4 regions of the Streptomyces purpurogeneiscleroticus genome follow, and region 1 is predicted to be linked to each of the others. Evidence: riboswitches for the same ligand, from Rfam matches in the RefSeq annotation. Region 1 holds a riboswitch; each other region holds the start of a gene.

Evidence for each region. Region 1 has a riboswitch for cobalamin ahead of CCS38_RS34590 (ribonucleoside-diphosphate reductase subunit alpha). Riboswitches for the same ligand answer to the same signal wherever they lie in the genome.
Region 2: linked by a shared signal. The riboswitch ahead of CCS38_RS19175 (SCO2321 family membrane protein) and the one ahead of CCS38_RS34590 (ribonucleoside-diphosphate reductase subunit alpha) in region 1 are both predicted to bind cobalamin.
Region 3: linked by a shared signal. The riboswitch ahead of nicT (Nickel transporter NicT) and the one ahead of CCS38_RS34590 (ribonucleoside-diphosphate reductase subunit alpha) in region 1 are both predicted to bind cobalamin.
Region 4: linked by a shared signal. The riboswitch ahead of metE (5-methyltetrahydropteroyltriglutamate--homocysteine S-methyltransferase) and the one ahead of CCS38_RS34590 (ribonucleoside-diphosphate reductase subunit alpha) in region 1 are both predicted to bind cobalamin.

The regions. Positions count from the first base shown of each region.
Region 1 covers NZ_NHSG01000480.1:5,130-9,335, forward strand. The annotation lists gene CCS38_RS34590 (ribonucleoside-diphosphate reductase subunit alpha) at 1-1,671, opposite strand, end outside; cobalamin riboswitch at 1,826-1,950, opposite strand; gene mctP (monocarboxylate uptake permease MctP) at 2,119-3,735, opposite strand; gene CCS38_RS34600 (DUF3311 domain-containing protein) at 3,828-4,097, opposite strand.
Region 2 covers NZ_NHSG01000296.1:3,576-7,781, reverse strand. The annotation lists gene CCS38_RS19185 (aldehyde dehydrogenase) at 1-175, opposite strand, end outside; gene CCS38_RS19180 (Strvi_7410 family MBL fold metallo-hydrolase) at 309-1,346, shown strand; cobalamin riboswitch at 1,417-1,556, shown strand; gene CCS38_RS19175 (SCO2321 family membrane protein) at 1,734-3,002, shown strand; gene CCS38_RS19170 (SCO2322 family protein) at 2,999-3,718, shown strand; gene CCS38_RS19165 (energy-coupling factor transporter transmembrane component T) at 3,760-4,206, shown strand, end outside.
Region 3 covers NZ_NHSG01000120.1:5,997-10,202, forward strand. The annotation lists gene CCS38_RS06180 (NAD(P)-dependent alcohol dehydrogenase) at 58-1,107, opposite strand; gene CCS38_RS06185 (helix-turn-helix domain-containing protein) at 1,237-2,148, shown strand; cobalamin riboswitch at 2,145-2,364, shown strand; gene nicT (Nickel transporter NicT) at 2,397-3,515, shown strand; gene CCS38_RS06195 (HhH-GPD-type base excision DNA repair protein) at 3,603-4,190, opposite strand.
Region 4 covers NZ_NHSG01000364.1:21,581-25,786, forward strand. The annotation lists gene CCS38_RS25430 (non-ribosomal peptide synthetase/type I polyketide synthase) at 1-1,021, opposite strand, end outside; gene CCS38_RS25435 (enterochelin esterase domain-containing protein) at 1,140-1,682, opposite strand; cobalamin riboswitch at 1,803-2,019, shown strand; gene metE (5-methyltetrahydropteroyltriglutamate--homocysteine S-methyltransferase) at 2,175-4,206, shown strand, end outside.

The DNA.
Region 1 (4,206 bases):
GATCCGTTCGGAGATGCGGGTGGACAGCTCGCGCGCTTCGGGGGAGTCGAACGGCAGGCGGAGCCGGAAGAAGACGTCCTGGAGGCCCATCAGGCCCAGACCCACCGGGCGCCAGCGGGAGTTGGAGGCGCCGGCCTGCTCGGTCGGGTAGAAGTTGATGTCGACGACGCGGTCGAGGAAGGTGACGGCGGTACGGACGGTGGCGTCCAGCCGGTCCCAGTCCATCTCGCCGTCGGTGCCGAGGTGCGCGGCGAGGTTGACGGACCCGAGGTTGCAGACGGCCGTCTCGCTGTCGTCGGTGACCTCCAGGATCTCCGTGCACAGGTTCGAGGAGTGCACGACGCGGCCCGGCTCGGCGGTCTGGTTCGCGGTGCGGTTGGCGGCGTCCTTGAAGGTCATCCAGCCGTTGCCGGTCTGCGCGAGGGTGCGCATCATCCGCGCGTACAGCGTCCGGGCCGGGACCGCCTTGACGGCCTTGCCCTCGGCCTCCGCCTTCCGGTACGCGGCGTCGAACTCCGCGCCCCACAGGTCCACCAGCTCCGGCGCGTCCACCGGCGAGAACAGCGACCAGTCCCCGTCCGACTCGACCCGGCGCATGAACTCGTCCGGGATCCAGTGCGCGATGTTCAGGTTGTGCGTACGCCGCGCCTCCTCACCGGTGTTGTCGCGCAGCTCCAGGAACTCCTCGATGTCCGCGTGCCAGGTCTCCAGGTACACGCAGGCCGCGCCCTTGCGACGGCCTCCCTGGTTCACCGCGGCGACGCTCGCGTCGAGGGTCCGCAGGAACGGGACGATGCCGTTGGAGTGCCCGTTGGTGCCGCGGATCAGCGAACCGCGGGCGCGCACGCGGGAGTACGAGAGGCCGATGCCGCCGGCGTGCTTCGAGAGGCGCGCGACCTGGTGGTAGCGGTCGTAGATCGAGTCCAGCTCGTCCAGCGGCGAGTCCAGCAGATAGCAGGAGGACATCTGCGGGTGGCGGGTGCCGGAGTTGAAGAGCGTGGGGGAGGAGGGGAGGTAGGAGAGCGTGCTGGTCAGCTCGTACAGCGCGGCGACGTCCTGGACGGCGCGGTCCGAGTGGTCCTCGGCCAGGCCGCAGGCCACGCGCAGCAGGAAGTGCTGCGGCGTCTCGATGACCTTGCGGGTGAGCGGGTGGCGCAGCAGGTAACGGGAGTAGACCGTGCGCAGGCCGAAGTAGCCGAAGCGGTCGTCGGCGCCGTCCGAGAGAGCCCGCTCGACCAGATGGTCCAGCCGGGTGGCGTGGGTGCGGACGAACTCCGCGGTGCTGTCGGCGATCAGGCCCTCGCGGTGACCGGTGGCGACCGACGCGGCGAAGCTCGTCGCGCCCTGGCTCGCGGCCTCCTCGGCGATCGCGGCGGTCAGCAGCCGCGCGGCCAGCTTGGAGTACTGCGGCTCGTCGCCGATCAGCCCGGCCGCGGCCTCCATCGCCAGCTCGCGCAGCTCCGCCTCGTCCGAGCCGGCGTGCCGGCCGCGCAGCGCGGCCGCGGCGACCTTGCCCGGGTCGGTGGCCGGCAGGTCGGCGGTGAGGTCGGTCAGAGTGCGCAGCAGGACCGTACCGGGGCCGTCGTCGGACCGCGCGGTCGTCGGCCGCGCCTCCTGTGCCGGCTGCGCCGTCTGCGCCTTTTGTGCTGACTCCGCTGGCGCGATGGTCACCTTGTGCTCTCCTCACTCGGCTGGGGCCGGGGGAGGGCACGACGGAGGCGTACGGGCAGCCGCGCCGGAGCCCTGCCGGGCACGCGGGCACACCACGCAGCGTCCACCGGCCCAACCCACGGAGCCCGGACGTCTCGACGCCCGCACCGGAACGGGAACGGGCGTACCGTCGGCAGGTCTTCGGACTCGGCGAGCGGGCAAATGCCTACTCAGCACACCGTTGCGGGACAGTTCCGGATTCGCACCGGATTCCCCTGCGGCGACAGCGAGCACGAGCATACATCTTGTGTCGGCTTGCGCGAGCGTCCCTATATCTTGTGTCGCGCCACAACTGTCAGTGCTGTTGTCGGTGCCGTCCGCTACGTTCGGAATCGGTGAGCCGAGCCGGATACGACGACGGGCCGCCGGATTGCCCGGCGGCCCGTCGTCGTGCGGAGGGGAGTGGCGTCAGTGCGCCGCCCCGGCCGTGGCCGGCGGGAGTTCGGTCTGGACGCCCTTGTCGCCGACGTCCGCCGTGTAGTCCTCGGGCGAGGTCTCGTCGACGCCGTCGGGGGCCTTCGTGGCCCGCAGGACGACCGTCAGGACCACCGTCACCAGGACGTTCAGCACGAACGCGGTCAGGCCGATGTAGCCGATCTCCCCAATGCCGGGGATCTCCGCGCTCGAACCGCCGAAGTGCTTCTGGGTGGGGCTCGCCACGCCGTACGCCGCGACCGTGCCGTACAGCATGCCGACCGCCCAGCCGGCGAGCAGCGCCCAGCGGTGGAACCAGCGGGTGAACAGGCCGCCCACCAGCGACGGCATGGTCTGCAGGATCCAGATGCCGCCCAGCAGCTGGAAGTTGATCGCCACCGTCTTGTCCATCGTGAGGACGAACGCCAGCGCGCCGACCTTCACCAGCAGCGACACCAGCTTGGCGACCTTGTGCTCCTGCGCGGGCGTGGCGCCCGGCTTGAGGAAGTCCTTGTAGATGTTGCGGGTGAAGAGGTTCGCCGCGGCGATCGACATGATCGCGGCGGGCACCAGCGCGCCGATGCCGATCGCGGCGAACGCCACGCCCGTGAACCAGTCGGGGAACATGTTCTCGAACAGCTGCGGAATCGCCAGCTGCCCGTTCTCCACCTTGATCCCGGCCGCGATCGCCATGAAGCCCAGCAGCGCGAGGAGGCCGAGCATCAGCGAGTACAGCGGCAGGATGGTGGTGTTGCGGCGGATCACGTTGCGGCTCCCCGAGGAAAGCGTGGCCGTGATCGAGTGCGGGTACATGAACAGCGCCAGCGCCGAACCGAGCGCCAGCGTCGCGTACGCCCACTGTGCGTTCGGCCCGCTCGCGAGCTCCCCGCGCGGCTTGCCCGTGGCCGGGTTGGTCTCCGCGAAGGCGTCGCCCGCCGCGTGGAAGATGTGCTCGAAGCCGCCCAGCTTGATCGGGATGTAGATGATCGCCACCGCGATGACGATGTAGATCAGGCCGTCCTTGACGAACGCGATCAGCGCGGGCGCGCGCAGCCCGGAGGAGTAGGTGTACGCGGCCAGCACGCCGAAGGCGATCAGCAGCGGCAGGTCCTTGATGAACCAGTGCGTGCTCTCGCCGCCGCCGACGCCCATCACGTCCAGGACCGCCTGGATGCCCACGAGTTGCAGCGCGATGTACGGCATCGTGGCGAGGATGCCGGTGAGCGCGACGGCCAGCGACAGGGACTTGGAGCCGAAGCGGCCGCGCACGAAGTCCGAGGTGGTGACGTACCCGTGCTTGTGCGACACCGACCACAGCCGCGGCAGGAACGTGAAGATCAGGGGGTAGACCAGGATCGTGTACGGCACGGCGAAGAAGCCGGCCGCACCCGCCGCGTAGATCGCCGCGGGCACGGCGACGAAGGTGTACGCGGTGTACAGGTCGCCGCCCAGCAGGAACCACGTCACCCACGTACCGAAGCTGCGGCCGCCCAGGCCCCACTCGTCGAGGTTGTCGGACTGCTCGGCCTTGCGCCAGCGGGCGGCCAGGAAGCCCATGACCGTCACGGCGATGAAGAAGAAGATGAAGACGGCCAGCGCGATGCCGTTCACGCCGCCGGTCGCGTCCGCCGCGAGCGCGTTTCCACCGGGGGCGGCCGGGGTGACCGCGGCGGCCGGGAGGTTCGTTGCCATGGTCGTCGTCATCACTTCGACGCACCGTCCTTACGGGCGCGAAGCTCTCGCTGCTCACGCTGCACGAGCTTGTACGCGATCATCGTCAGCGCCGTCGAGATCAGCACCCACAGCATCTGGTACCAGTAGAAGAACGGGATACCGATCAGCGTCGGCTCGACCTTCGCGTACGAGCTCACCCAGAGCATCGCCACGAACGGAGCGAACAGGCACAGGCCGGCCACCACACGTGTGGGCGTGACGATCGGCCCGGAACGGGGTGTTTCGGCTGGCTCTGACATATCCGCTGCTCCATCCCTGGCGATCATCTGTGAGGCCAGGAAATCTAAGCGCCTGAAGCGGCTGACGTCACCAGCTGTCCGCATATCGGTACGGACACGGTTTGGGGGC
Region 2 (4,206 bases), on a different contig from region 1:
CGAAGGACGCGCGGGCGGCCGTGACGGCGCGGTCCACGTCGGTCCGCGAGGCGTGCGGCACCCGGCCGATGACCTGTTCGGTGTGCGGGGAGATGACCTCGATGGTGTCCTCGCCGGCCGGATCGACCAGCTCACCGCCTATGTAGAGCTGTCCGTGCTCGATCAGATCGGCCATCGACTCCGCCTCCTGCGGTCGCGTTACCCGATGTGTTACCCGGCTCATTACCTGACGCTGCATCAGAACTGATACCAGTTCTAGTTATGCTGGACAATGCACGCGACGGCGTGCGGGCCGAGAGGGGCATGGCATGCCGCACGTGATCGACCACCGGGGCGGGGTCCGGAGCATCGCCGTCCCCATACCGGACAACCCGCTCGGGCACACCCTCGTGCACGTCCTGGAGACGGACCGCGGCCCGGTGCTGATCGACACCGGCTGGGACGATCCGGCTTCCTGGGACGCGCTCGCCGCCGGGCTCACCGCCTGCGGCACCGACATCACCGAACTCCACGGCGTACTCGTCACCCACCATCACCCCGACCACCACGGCCTGTCCGCGCGGGTCAGGGAGGCGTCCGGCGCGTGGATCGCCATGCACGCCGCCGATACGGAGGTCGTGCGCCGCACCCGTGAGGCGGAGCCGGGCACCTGGCTCACGTACCTCATCGAGAAGCTGGCCGCGGCGGGCGCGCCCGAGGACCACCTCGCGCCGCTCTACACGGCCCGCGCCGAGGGGCGCACACGCGGGCTCCCCGAGAACCGTCCCGCGCTCCCGGACCGCGAGATCGTCCCCGGCGAGCTGCTGGACCTCGCGGGGCGGCGGCTGCGCGCGGTCTGGACGCCGGGCCACACCCCGGGCCATGTGTGCCTGCACCTGGAGGAGGCGCACCCGGCGGCGCACCCCGGCAACGGGCGCCTCTTCTCCGGCGACCACCTGCTGCCGTGCATCTCCCCGCACGTTGGCCTGTACGAGGACCCGGACGACGCGACGGTCACCGATCCCCTGGGCGACTACCTCGACTCCCTGGAGCGGATCGCGCGGCTCGGCGTCGCCGAGGTACTGCCCGCGCACCAGCACGCCTTCACCGGCGCCGCCGAGCGGGCGGCGGAGATCGTCGCGCACCACGAGGAACGGCTCGCGGACCTGCGCGCCCTGCTCGCCACCCCGCTCACGCCCTGGCAGCTCGCCGAGACCATGACGTGGAACCGCCCGTGGGAGGAGATCCCGTACGGCTCGCGCACCATCGCCGTCTCGGAGGCCGAGGCGCATCTGCGGCGCCTGGTGAAGCGGGGGCTGGCCGAGGCGGTGCCGGGCTCGGAGCCGGTGACGTACCGGGCGGTGTGAGGCACTTCCCGCCCGGGGGCGAAGGCGTACGTCACTCCGTACGTGCCGGGGACCGGTCGCTACCCGCCGGTTAAAGTGGTCCGGACAAGTTCATTCGTGCCCGACCGGGGGAAGCCGGTGGAAAACCGGCGCTGACCCGCAGCCGTGAGCGCTGGCGCGCACCCGTGCGCCGGAGCGAGCCGGAACACCCGGCGGGGCACACCCAAGGCTCCCGCGTACCGCACGGCCGCCCTTCAGCGGCCGCCCGGCGCGCGGCACCGTCGAGGTATACGGAGCTGAGCCCGGTGCCACCGCGCCCGCGCGCGTCGCGGACGTGGTGCGGCGGAGTACGGCTGCGTGACCTCCCACCTCGCGCACCCCGCGAACCGACCGAGAGGCACCGACCCCATGGCCATCACGGCCCGCTCCCTCGCCGCCCCGGCGCGCCGCTGCGCCGCGGCCCTGGCCGCCGCCGTGCTGTGCGCGGCCGCTGCCCCGGCCGCGTTCGCCGCCGACCCCGCGCCCGCCGCGTCCCCGAAGCTCCCGAAGGGCCTGTACGGCAGCACGGACCCGAAGTACGACGGCGTCTGGAGGCAGTCGCTGGCACTGCTGGCGCAGGACACCACGGGCGTGCGCCCGGCGGACTCGGCGGTGGACTGGCTCGCCGGACAGCAGTGCGCCGACGGCGCGTTCACCGCGTACCGCGCCGACCCGAAGCAGCCCTGCGACGCGAAGACGATGCGGGACACCAATCAGACGGCCGCCGCCGTGCAGGCACTGGCCGCGATCGGCGGGCACGCGGACGCGGTGCGCGAGGGCGTCTCCTGGCTGAAGTCCGCGCAGAACGACGACGGCGGCTGGGGCTCCGCCGCCGGTGCCCCGAGCGACGCCAACTCCACCTCGGTGGTGATCGGCGCGCTGGCCGCCACGGGCACGAAGCCGGAGTCGGTGACGGCCAAGAAGGACGGCGAGAAGGGCGGGAAGACGCCGTACGAGGGGCTGCTCGCCTTCCGCCTCGGCTGCGACGCCGACGAGAAGGACCGCGGCGCGTTCGCCTTCCAGGCCAAGGACGGGAAGCTCGCCGCCAACGAGGACGCGACGGCCGCCGCGGTACTGGGGGCGCTCGGCAAGGGCTTCGTCGTCGAGCCGGGCGCGCAGGCCCCGGCGAAGACGTCCTGCGAGGAGGCGGCCGAGGAACCGAGAGGTGCCGCCGGCGCTGCCGCGGAGCACCTCACCTCCGTCCTGGACGCGCACGGCCACCACCTGATGTCCGCGATGCCCGGCGCCGAGTCGCAGCCGGACGTCGGCAACACCGCCGACGCCGTCGTCGCGCTGGCCGCCGCGGGGCGCGCCGACGCGGCGAAGCAGTCGCTGGGCTGGCTGCGCGGGCACTCGGCGGCCTGGGCGAAGCAGAGCGGCCCGGCCGCGTACGCGCAGCTGATCCTCGCCGCGCACGCCACCGGCGGCGACCCGCGCGACTTCGGCGGCACCGACCTGGTGTCGAAGCTGAACGCGACCGGTCCGAAGCCGGCGTCCGCCGCCTCGGACCAGCAGGCCGACAAGGAACAGCAGGACGAGGGCGGCGTCTCCGTGTGGTGGGTCGTGCTCGTCGGCCTGGCCGCAGGCGCGGGCATCGGCTTCCTGCTGAGCGGGCGCAGGAAGCAGAACCAGCTGTGAGCAGCGCCGTTCGTCTCGCGCGCGGCCTCGGCGCGCTCGCCCTGGCCGGGGCGGCCACGGGCCTGGCCGCCGCGCCCGCGCACGCCGAGGAGTACCGCTACTGGTCCTTCTGGACGGCGGACGCGGCGGCCCACGGGGGCGGTTGGACGTACGCCACCGAGGGGCCGTCGACGGCGCGCCCCGAAGACGGCGGCGTGGCCGGCTTCCGCTTCACCGTCAGCGCCGACTCCGCGCGCGCCGCGAAGCCGCGCGCGGCCGCCGATTTCGACGCGGTCTGCGGCGGTACGAAGGCGGCGGACGGCCGCAAGCGGGTCGCCGTCGTCCTCGACTTCGGCACGGCGGCCGACGCCCCGAAGGGCGAGACCCCGCCCGCGGCCCGTACGGAGTGCGCGCGGGTGGCCGAGGACGCGAGCGCGGGCGACGCCCTGGCCGCGGTCGCGGCGCCGCTGCGGTACGACTCCAGCGCGCTGCTGTGCGCGATTTCGGGCTACCCGAAGACGGGGTGCGCGGAGCAGGCGGGCGGGTCCTCGAAGGAGTCCGAGGAGACCATCGGGTCCGCGGCGCCCGACGCCGGGGCGTCCGACTCCGGGGCGTCCGACTCCGGGGCGTCCGACTCCGATGACGGCGGGCCCTCCGCCGGACTGATCGGCGGCATCGCCGCGGTCGCCGTCCTCGGCGCCGCCGCGGTGTGGCAGGCCCGGCGCCGGCGCGAATGACCGGCCACCAGGGAACCGTGAGGACCGACGTGACGGGCGACGTGACGGGCGCACGGCCGGGTCGCCGCGCCTCTGCCCGGCTGCGCGCCCCTGACCGACTGCGCGCTCCCCTCGCCACGCGGGGGCGCGCGCTGCACGCCGGCGCGTGGTGGCTGTGGGCGTTGGGCCTGGCGACGGCCGCGTCCCGCACCACCAACCCGCTCCTCCTCGGCCTGCTCATCGGCGTCGCCGGATACGTGGTCGCGGCCCGCCGCTCCGACGCGCCCTGGGCCCGGTCCTACGGGGCGTTCGTCAAGCTCGGCCTGGTCGTGCTCGCCATCCGGCTGGTCTTCGCCTTCGTGCTCGGCTCGCCCGTCCCCGGTACGCACGTCCTGGTCACGCTCCCCGAAGTGCCGCTGCCGGACTGGGCGCGCGGCGTGCGGATCGGCGGCCGGGTCACCGCCGAGGGCATGCTCTTCGCGCTGTACGACGGGCTGAAGCTGGCCACG
Region 3 (4,206 bases), on a different contig from region 1:
CTCCGTAAGGGACGGACCGGCCGCGGAGCACACGGTCCACGGGCCCGTCCCCGGGAATCAGATCGTCGAGGCGTCGATCACGAAGCGGTAGCGGACGTCGCTCGCCTGCACCCGCCGGTACGCGTCGTTGATCTGCTCGGCCGGGATCACCTCGATCTCCGCGCCGAGGCCGTGCGCCGCGCAGAAGTCGAGCATCTCCTGGGTCTCGGGGATGCCGCCGATCATCGAACCGGCCATCGCCCGGCTGCCGCCGATCACCGAGAACGGCGAGAGGGAGAGCCGGTCCTCCGGCGCGCCGACCTGCACCAGCGTGCCGTGCGCGCGGAGCAGCGAGAGGTAGGCGTCCACGTCCAGGTTGGCGGAGACGGTGTTGATGATCAGGTCGAAGCGGCCCGCCAGCTCCTCGAAGGTGGCCGGGTCGGAGGTGGCGCGGTAGTCGGAGGCGCCCAGCTTCAGGCCGTCCTCCTTCTTGCGCAGCGACTGGCTGAGGACGGTGACCTCGGCGCCCATCGCGTGCGCGATCTTCACGGCCATGTGGCCGAGGCCGCCCAGGCCGACGACCGCGACCTTCTTGCCGGGGCCCGCGCCCCAGCGCGAGAGCGGCGAGTAGACGGTGATACCGGCGCAGAGCAGCGGCGCGGCGGCGTCCAGGGAGATGCCTTCGGGGATGCGGAGGGCGAAGTCCTCGGAGACCACGACGTGCGTGGAGTAGCCGCCGTAGGTCGGCTCGCCGTCCCGGCCGATGGCGTTGTACGTCTGTACGTTGCCGGTGCCGGTGCAGTGCTGCTCCAGTCCGGCCTTGCAGTTGTCGCACTCCCGGCAGGAGTCGACCATGCAGCCGACGCCGACCCGGTCGCCGACCTTGTGGCGGGTGACCTCGGGGCCCACCGCGGCGACCACACCGGCGATCTCGTGGCCCGGGACCATCGGGAAGATGCCCTCGCCCCAGCCGTTGTCGACCTGGTGGATGTCGGAGTGGCAGATCCCCGCGTACTTGATCTCGATCTCGATGTCGTGCGCGCCGAGCTCGCGGCGCGGAATGGTGGTGCGCTCCAGGGGTGCCTTGGGCGCGGGTGCTGCATACGCGGCGACAGAGGTGTGTGTCATGCCATCGAGCCTGCTCCGCGCGCGGAAGTGGAGCCAGACCCCCCGTTTTGGTACGAACGCGGTTCCTACCACTGGCAGTGGCACCCTCGCGGCCCGGCGTCCGTGCCCGACCACCCGGATACTGGCCTTATGGACCAGCGCACAGAATTGAGCGAGTTTCTGCGCACCCGCCGCGCGCGTCTGCAGCCCGAGGACGTCGGACTGCCGCGGCACAGCGGGCGGCGCAGGGTGCCGGGCCTGCGGCGCGAAGAGCTCGCGCAGCTGGCCGGGGTGAGTGTGGCGTACTACGTAAGACTGGAGCAGGGCCACGGGCAGAACGTCTCCACGGCGGTCCTCGACGCGATATCCGGCGCGCTGCGGCTCAATGCGGCCGAGCGGGCGCATCTGAGCCATCTGGTCAAGCCGAAGGCCAAGCGCTCGCGCGGCGCGGGGCGGCCGCAGCGGGTGCGGCCCGCGCTCCAGCAGCTGCTCGACTCGATGGAGGGGATACCGGCGTATGTGGCGGGCCGCCGCCTGGACGTCATCGGCTGGAACCGCATGGCGTGCGCGCTGCTCGGCGACTACGCCGCGCTCCCGCTCGAGCAGCGGAACGTCGCGTGGCAGGTCTTCCTGGATCCGGCCGCCCGCGAGCTGTACGTCGACTGGGAGAGCAAGGCCGCCGACATCGTCGCCTTCCTGCGGATGGACGCGGGCTGCCATCCCGATGACCCGCTGCTCGCCTCGCTGATCGGGGAGCTGTCGGTCAAGAGCGAGAGGTTCCGGCAGCTGTGGGCCACGCACGACGTGCAGGACAAGGGCTTCGGGGTGAAGCGGCTGCACCATCCCGTGGTCGGGCCGCTGACCCTGTCGTACGAGACGCTGCGGCTGCCCGCCGACCCGGACCAGCAGCTGATCGTCTACCACGCGGAGCCGGGCTCGGCCTCGGCGGAATCACTGCGGCTGCTGGGGAGCTGGGCGGCGGAGGAGCCGGCGTCCCGGGAGCCGGTGTCTCGCGAGCCGGTGACGAAGGACACCGCCCGGCAGCGGGACGCAGGGGGTTAGAGTGGCCGGGCCGTGGTGCTCGGGAAGACCGGTGAAGACCTTCGGGTCCGATTCCGGAGCGGCCCTCGCCACTGTGATCGGGGAGCTACCGACCCTTTTCCCCGTACGTGCACCACGAGCGTACGGGGGGCCACTGTCCGCAGAGTGCGGGCGGGAAGGCCGGGACGGGCGCGCGTACCCGTAAGCCAGGAGACCGGCCACGGCATCTCACGAATTGATTCCACGAGGTGCTGGAGCGTGATCGCCGGATGGCCCTGCCCACCGATGCCCCGAATTCTTCTTCCGTGCTGCCCGAATATCGCTGGCAGCGCCGTGACACCGTAAGGACCGCCGGTCTGCTGGCGGTCATAGCCGCTCTGCACATCGTCGCGTTCGGTGTGCTGTTCCTGCTCGTCGTGCCCGGCCACTACACCGTCGGCACCCAGGTGTTCGGCGTGGGCCTGGGTATTACCGCGTACACCCTCGGCATGCGGCACGCGTTCGACGCGGACCACATTGCCGTCATCGACAACACCACTCGCAAGCTCATGGCGGACGGGAAGCGGCCGGTCTCGGTGGGCTTCTGGTTCGCGCTCGGCCACTCCAGCATGGTCGTGCTCATGGCTGCGCTCGTCTCGGGCGGCGCGGCGCTCGCCGGGACGCTGATGGACGAGGAGTCCCGTACGCACCAGGTGCTCGGCACGGTCGGCACGACCGTCTCCGGGGCCTTCCTCTACCTCATCGCCGCCCTCAACCTGGTCGCGCTGGCCGGGATCTGGCGCGTCTTCCGTGCCATGCGGGCCGGCGAGTACGACGAGTCGGAGCTGGAACGGCAGCTGAACTCGCGCGGTTTCATGAACCGGATTCTGGGCCGGTTCACCAAGGCCATTACGCGGCCGGGCCAGATGTTCCCGATCGGGCTGCTCCTCGGTCTCGGCTTCGACACCGCGACCGAGGTGACGCTGATGGTGATGGCGGGCAGCGGCGCCGCGTCCGGGCTGCCCTGGTACGCGATCCTGTGCCTGCCGCTGCTGTTCGCGGCCGGGATGAGCCTCTTCGACACGCTCGACGGCACGTTCATGAACTTCGCGTACCAGTGGGCGTTCTCGAACCCGGTGCGGAAGGTCTACTACAACCTCACGATCACCGGCCTGTCCATCGCGGTGGCGCTCTTCATCGGCACCATCGAGCTGGTCAGCGTGCTGCACGAGAAGCTCGGCCTGACGGATGCGGTCACCGGCTGGATCTCCGGCCTGGAGCTGGACAACGTCGGCTACATCATCGTCGGCCTCTTCGTCGTCGTCTGGGCGGCGGCGATCGCCTACTGGCGGCTCTCCGGCGTCGAAAAGCGCTGGGCGGCACGGGTGGCCGCCTCGCCGGAAGGCTGAGCGCGCAGTACAAAAACCTGAGCGCGCAGTACAAGCAGTACCAGCAGTACAAGAAGAGGGGCGGCGGGCCTGTGCCCGCCGCCCCTGTTACTTCCCCGCCGCCTTCTTCGCCGCTCGCTTCATCTGCTGCTTGTACGCGCGGACCTCGGCCAGGGACTCGGGGCCCGTGATGTCGGCGACCGAGCGGTGGGAGTTCTCCTCGCCGTACGGGCCGGCGGCCTCGCGCCAGCCCTCGGGGCGTACGCCGAACTGCTTGCCGAGGAGGGCAAGGAAGATCTGTGCCTTCTGCTTGCCGAAGCCGGGCAGGTCGTTGAGGCGTTTCAGCAGCTCGGCACCGGTCGGTGCGTCCCGCCACACGGCCTCGGCGTCCCCGTCGTAGTGCTCGACGAGGTACTGGCACAGCTGCTGCACCCGTTTGGCCATCGAGCGCGGATAGCGGTGCACGGCCGGCTTGCGGGCGAGCAGCTCCTCGAACGCCTCCGGGTCCTGCGCCGCGATGGCGTGCGCGTCCAGGTCGTCGCCGTTCATCCGCCGGGCGATGGTGTACGGACCGGTGAACGCCCATTCCATCGGCACCTGCTGGTCCAGCAGCATGCCCACCAGCGCGGCGAGCGGACTGCGGCCGAGCAGTTCGTCGGCTTCCTCCTGCTGGGCGACCCGCATCCTCACGTTCATGTTCCGATGATCCCTT
Region 4 (4,206 bases), on a different contig from region 1:
GGCGCCCGTCGGACAGGACACGGCCGAGCGCCCGGGCCTCGATCGGGTCGCCGACCGGGGTGGAGGTGCCGTGCGCCTCGATGTACTGCAGGCTGCCGGGCACGACGCCCGCCTCGGCGCACACCTTCCGTACGAGATCCACCTGGGCGTCCTCGCGCGGCACGGTGATGCCGTTGGTCCGCCCGTCCTGGTTCACCCCGCTGCCGAGCACCACGGCGTGCACCGGGTCGCCGTCGCGCACGGCGTCGGCCAGTCGTTTCAGTGCCACGACGGCGACGCCCTCGGCGCGTACGTAGCCGTCGGCCGCCGCGTCGAAGGCGCGCGACCGGCCGTCGACGGAGAGGAAGCCGCCCTTGCTCTCGGCGATGGTGAAGTGCGGCGCGCAGTGCAGCAGCGTGCCGCCGGCCAGCGCGAGGTCGGTCTCGCCGCGCAGCAGGCTCTGCCGGGCAAGGTGCAGAGCGACGAGGGAGGAGCTGCAGGCGGTGTCGAGGGAGACGCTGGGCCCGCGGAAGTCGAAGGCGTGCGAGATGCGGTTCGACACCATCGTCATCATGGTGCCGGTCGCGGTGTGTGCCGTAAGGAAGTCCAGGTCGGCGTAGTGCAGGATGTTGTAGTCCATCGTGAAAGCTCCGATGAACACGCCGATGTCGCGGCCCGCCAGGCCGGCCGGGCGCTGCCCGCCGTCCTCCAGGGCTTCCCAGGAGACCTCCAGGAGCTTGCGCTGCTGCGGGTCGAGGTGCGTGGCCTCGCGCGGGCTGATGCCGAAGAACGCCGGGTCGAATGCGTCGAAGCTGTCGATGTACCCGCCGCGGCCGCCGACCAGCCGCCCGGGCTTGGCCCGGTCCCGGGTGCCCAGGGTGGTGACGTCGTACCGGTCGGCCGGGGTCGGGACGATACAGTCCCGGCCCTCGGCCAGGTTCCGCCAGAACGCCCGGTGGTCGTTGGCATGGCCGGGCAGGCGGCAGCCGATACCGATGATGGCAATCCGGTCATTAAGGGCGGAATCAGGCACTCGACTCATACGAGCAAGATAGAGGGCACATACGGCACATTCCGGCACTCTGCCTGACGACACGTCAGGTCAGCTTGTCGGACAGTCGGACGGTCGGCCCGACGGGTCCGGTCGGTGTTCCGCGGGATTACCCGGCGGCAGTCGGCACCGCGTACACGGAGCCGTCCGAGTCACCCCAAACCCCTTCTGCAGAACGGGTGTTGAGCGGGTCTGCCGCGGCGTACGCACACAGTGCACGCAGTCGCTGCCGCCGGCGGCCGGGGTCGGCAGGCGCGCCGCCGGGCGAGATGTCCGCGGCGAGCCGGTACGCGCCGCCACTGCCGGCAGGCAGCAGATACGTCAGGTGCCAGACATCGGTACCCGGCAGCCGGTCCAGCAGGGCGGGGGTGAGGTCGCCGGGGTCGGTGACGCCGTCGGCCAGCAGCAGCACCTGGCAGGTGGCGCGGTGACCGCGCCGGAGGAAGGTGACCGCGTACCACCCGGGATCGTCGGCGGCCTTTTCGACGAGGGGGGTGCCGCGCCGCTCGACCTCCGCCCAGAAGTCCGCGAGCAGGGCCGGTCGTTCGGCTTCGGCGGCGGTGGCGAGCCGGGCGGCGAGGCGTTCGACACACGGGCCTGCCGTGCGCGATGGCCGCGAGTCCCGTACGCCGGGACCGTCAAGGACGTACATCTCTCCCGCTTTCCTGGGCAGCACGGAGCCGCTGGAGCCCGCGCCACGAACAGTCTCACTTAGGCAAGGCTAACCTAATATCGATCTAGGGGGGATGGCACGCGGGAGGTGGCAGGGCATAGCCTGATGCGTGCAGCTGGTTCGCCCTGTCCGCCAGGCAGGCGCGTCGCAAGAGGGAACCCGGTGGGAATCCGGGACTGCCCCGCAGCGGTGAGCGAGAACGACCGCCGTCATACGCACTGGACCGACCGGGTCCGGGAAGCGACGGCCAGTAGGTGTTCGCCTTCGGGCGGACGTGCTCGTGAGTCCGAAGACCTGCCCGTTGCCCGCACGCGACCCGTCGTGTGCGGTCTCCCGGTGACCTCGAGGGCGGGTCGGCGTACAGCAGGGACGCGGCACACGAGTGCGCGGCGGCCCGTCCGCTGTGCACTCCCTTCGCGCTCTCGTGCCCGTCGCCGGGCACTCGGAGACACGCTCGCGAAGGAGAGCCACGTGACCAGCAAAAACACCGCCACGGCCGTACGGGCCACCGTGTACGGCTATCCCCGGCAGGGACCGAACCGGGAACTGAAGAAGGCGGTCGAGGGGTACTGGAAGGGCCGCGTCACCGCCGACGCGCTCCAGAAGACCGCCGCGGACCTGCGCCGTTCCGTCTGGCGGCAGCTGACGGAGGCGGGCCTGCACGAGGTGCCGACCGGCGACTTCTCGTACTACGACCACGTACTGGACACCAGCGTCATGGTCGGCGCGATCCCCGCCCGGCACCGCGCCGCCGTCGAAACGGACGCCCTGGGCGGGTACTTCGCCATGGCCCGCGGCACGCAGGACGCGGCGCCGCTGGAGATGACCAAGTGGTTCGACACCAACTACCACTACCTGGTGCCGGAACTGGGCCCCGACACCGTCTTCGCCGCCGACTCGCGCAAGCAGGCCGGCGAGCTGAGCGAGGCCCGCGCGCTCGGCCACACGGCGCGGCCCGTCCTGGTCGGCCCCGTGACCTACCTGCTGCTCGCCAAGCCCGCCCCCGGTGTCGACCCCGGCTTCGAGCCGCTGACCCTGCTCGACCGGCTGCTGCCCGTGTACGCGGAGGTCCTCGCCGATCTGCGGGCAGCCGGCGCCGAGTGGGTACAACTGGACGAGCCGGCGCTCGTGCAGGACCGCACCCCGGCCGAACTCAACGCGGCGGCCCGCGCCTACCGCGACCTCGGCGCCCTCACCGACCGCCCGCAGCTCCTGGTCGCGACCTACTTCGGCCGGCTCGGCGAGGCCCTGCCGGTACTGGCCAAGGCCCCCGTCGAGGGACTGGCGTTGGACTTCACCGAGACGGCGGCCGGCAATCTGGACGACCTCGCGGCGGCCGGCGGCCTGCCCGGCAAGCGGCTGGTCGCGGGCGTCGTCAACGGCCGCAACGTCTGGATCGACGACCACGAGAAGTCCCTCGCCACCCTCGGCACCCTGCTGGGCCTCGCCGACCGGGTGGACGTGGCGGCCTCCTGCTCGCTGCTGCACGTCCCGCTGGACGCGGCCGCCGAGCGCGACATCGACCCGCAGATCGCCCGCTGGCTCGCCTTCGCCCGGCAGAAGACCGCCGAGCTCGTCACACTGGCCCGCGGACTGACGCACGGCACCGGCGTCATCGCCGCCGAACTCGCCGCCAACCGCGCCGACCTCGCCTCCCGCACCGGCGCGGCGCTCACCCACGACCCGGCCGTCCGGGCCCGCGCCGCGGCCGTCACCGCCGCCGACTGCCGGCGCTCCCAGCCGTACCCCGAGCGGTCCGCCGCCCAGCGCGCCCACCTCGGGCTGCCGCCGCTGCCCACGACCACCATCGGCTCCTTCCCGCAGACGGCCGCGCTGCGCACCGCCCGCGCCTATCTGCGCGCCGGGCGGATCGACGAGGCCGCGTACGAGGAGCGCATCGCGGCGGAGATTCGCGAGGTCGTCGCCTACCAGGAGAAGGCCGGGCTCGACGTCCTGGTGCACGGCGAGCCGGAACGCAACGACATGGTGCAGCACTTCGCCGAGCGGCTGACCGGCTACCTCGCCACGCGGCACGGCTGGGTCCAGTCCTACGGCACCCGCTACGTCCGCCCGCCGGTGCTGGCCGGTGACGTCTCGCGCCCGGAGCCGATGACGGTGCGCTGGACCCGGTACGCGCAGTCGCTCACCGGGCGGCCGGTCAAGGGCATGCTCACCGGCCCGGTCACCATGCTGGCCTGGTCCTTCGTCCGTGACGACCAGCCGCTCGCCGACACCGCGCGCCAGGTCGCGCTGGCGCTGCGGGACGAGGTGGCCGACCTGGAGGCGGCGGGCACCTCGGTGATCCAGGTGGACGAGCCGGCGCTGCGCGAGACGCTCCCGCTGCGCGGCGCGGACCACGTGGCCTATCTGGCCTGGGCCACCGAGGCGTTCCGGCTCGCCACCGGCGGCGTGCGTCCGGACACCCAGATCCATACGCACATGTGTTACGCGGAGTTCGGCGACATCCTGCCGGCCATCGACGACCTCGACGCCGATGTGATCA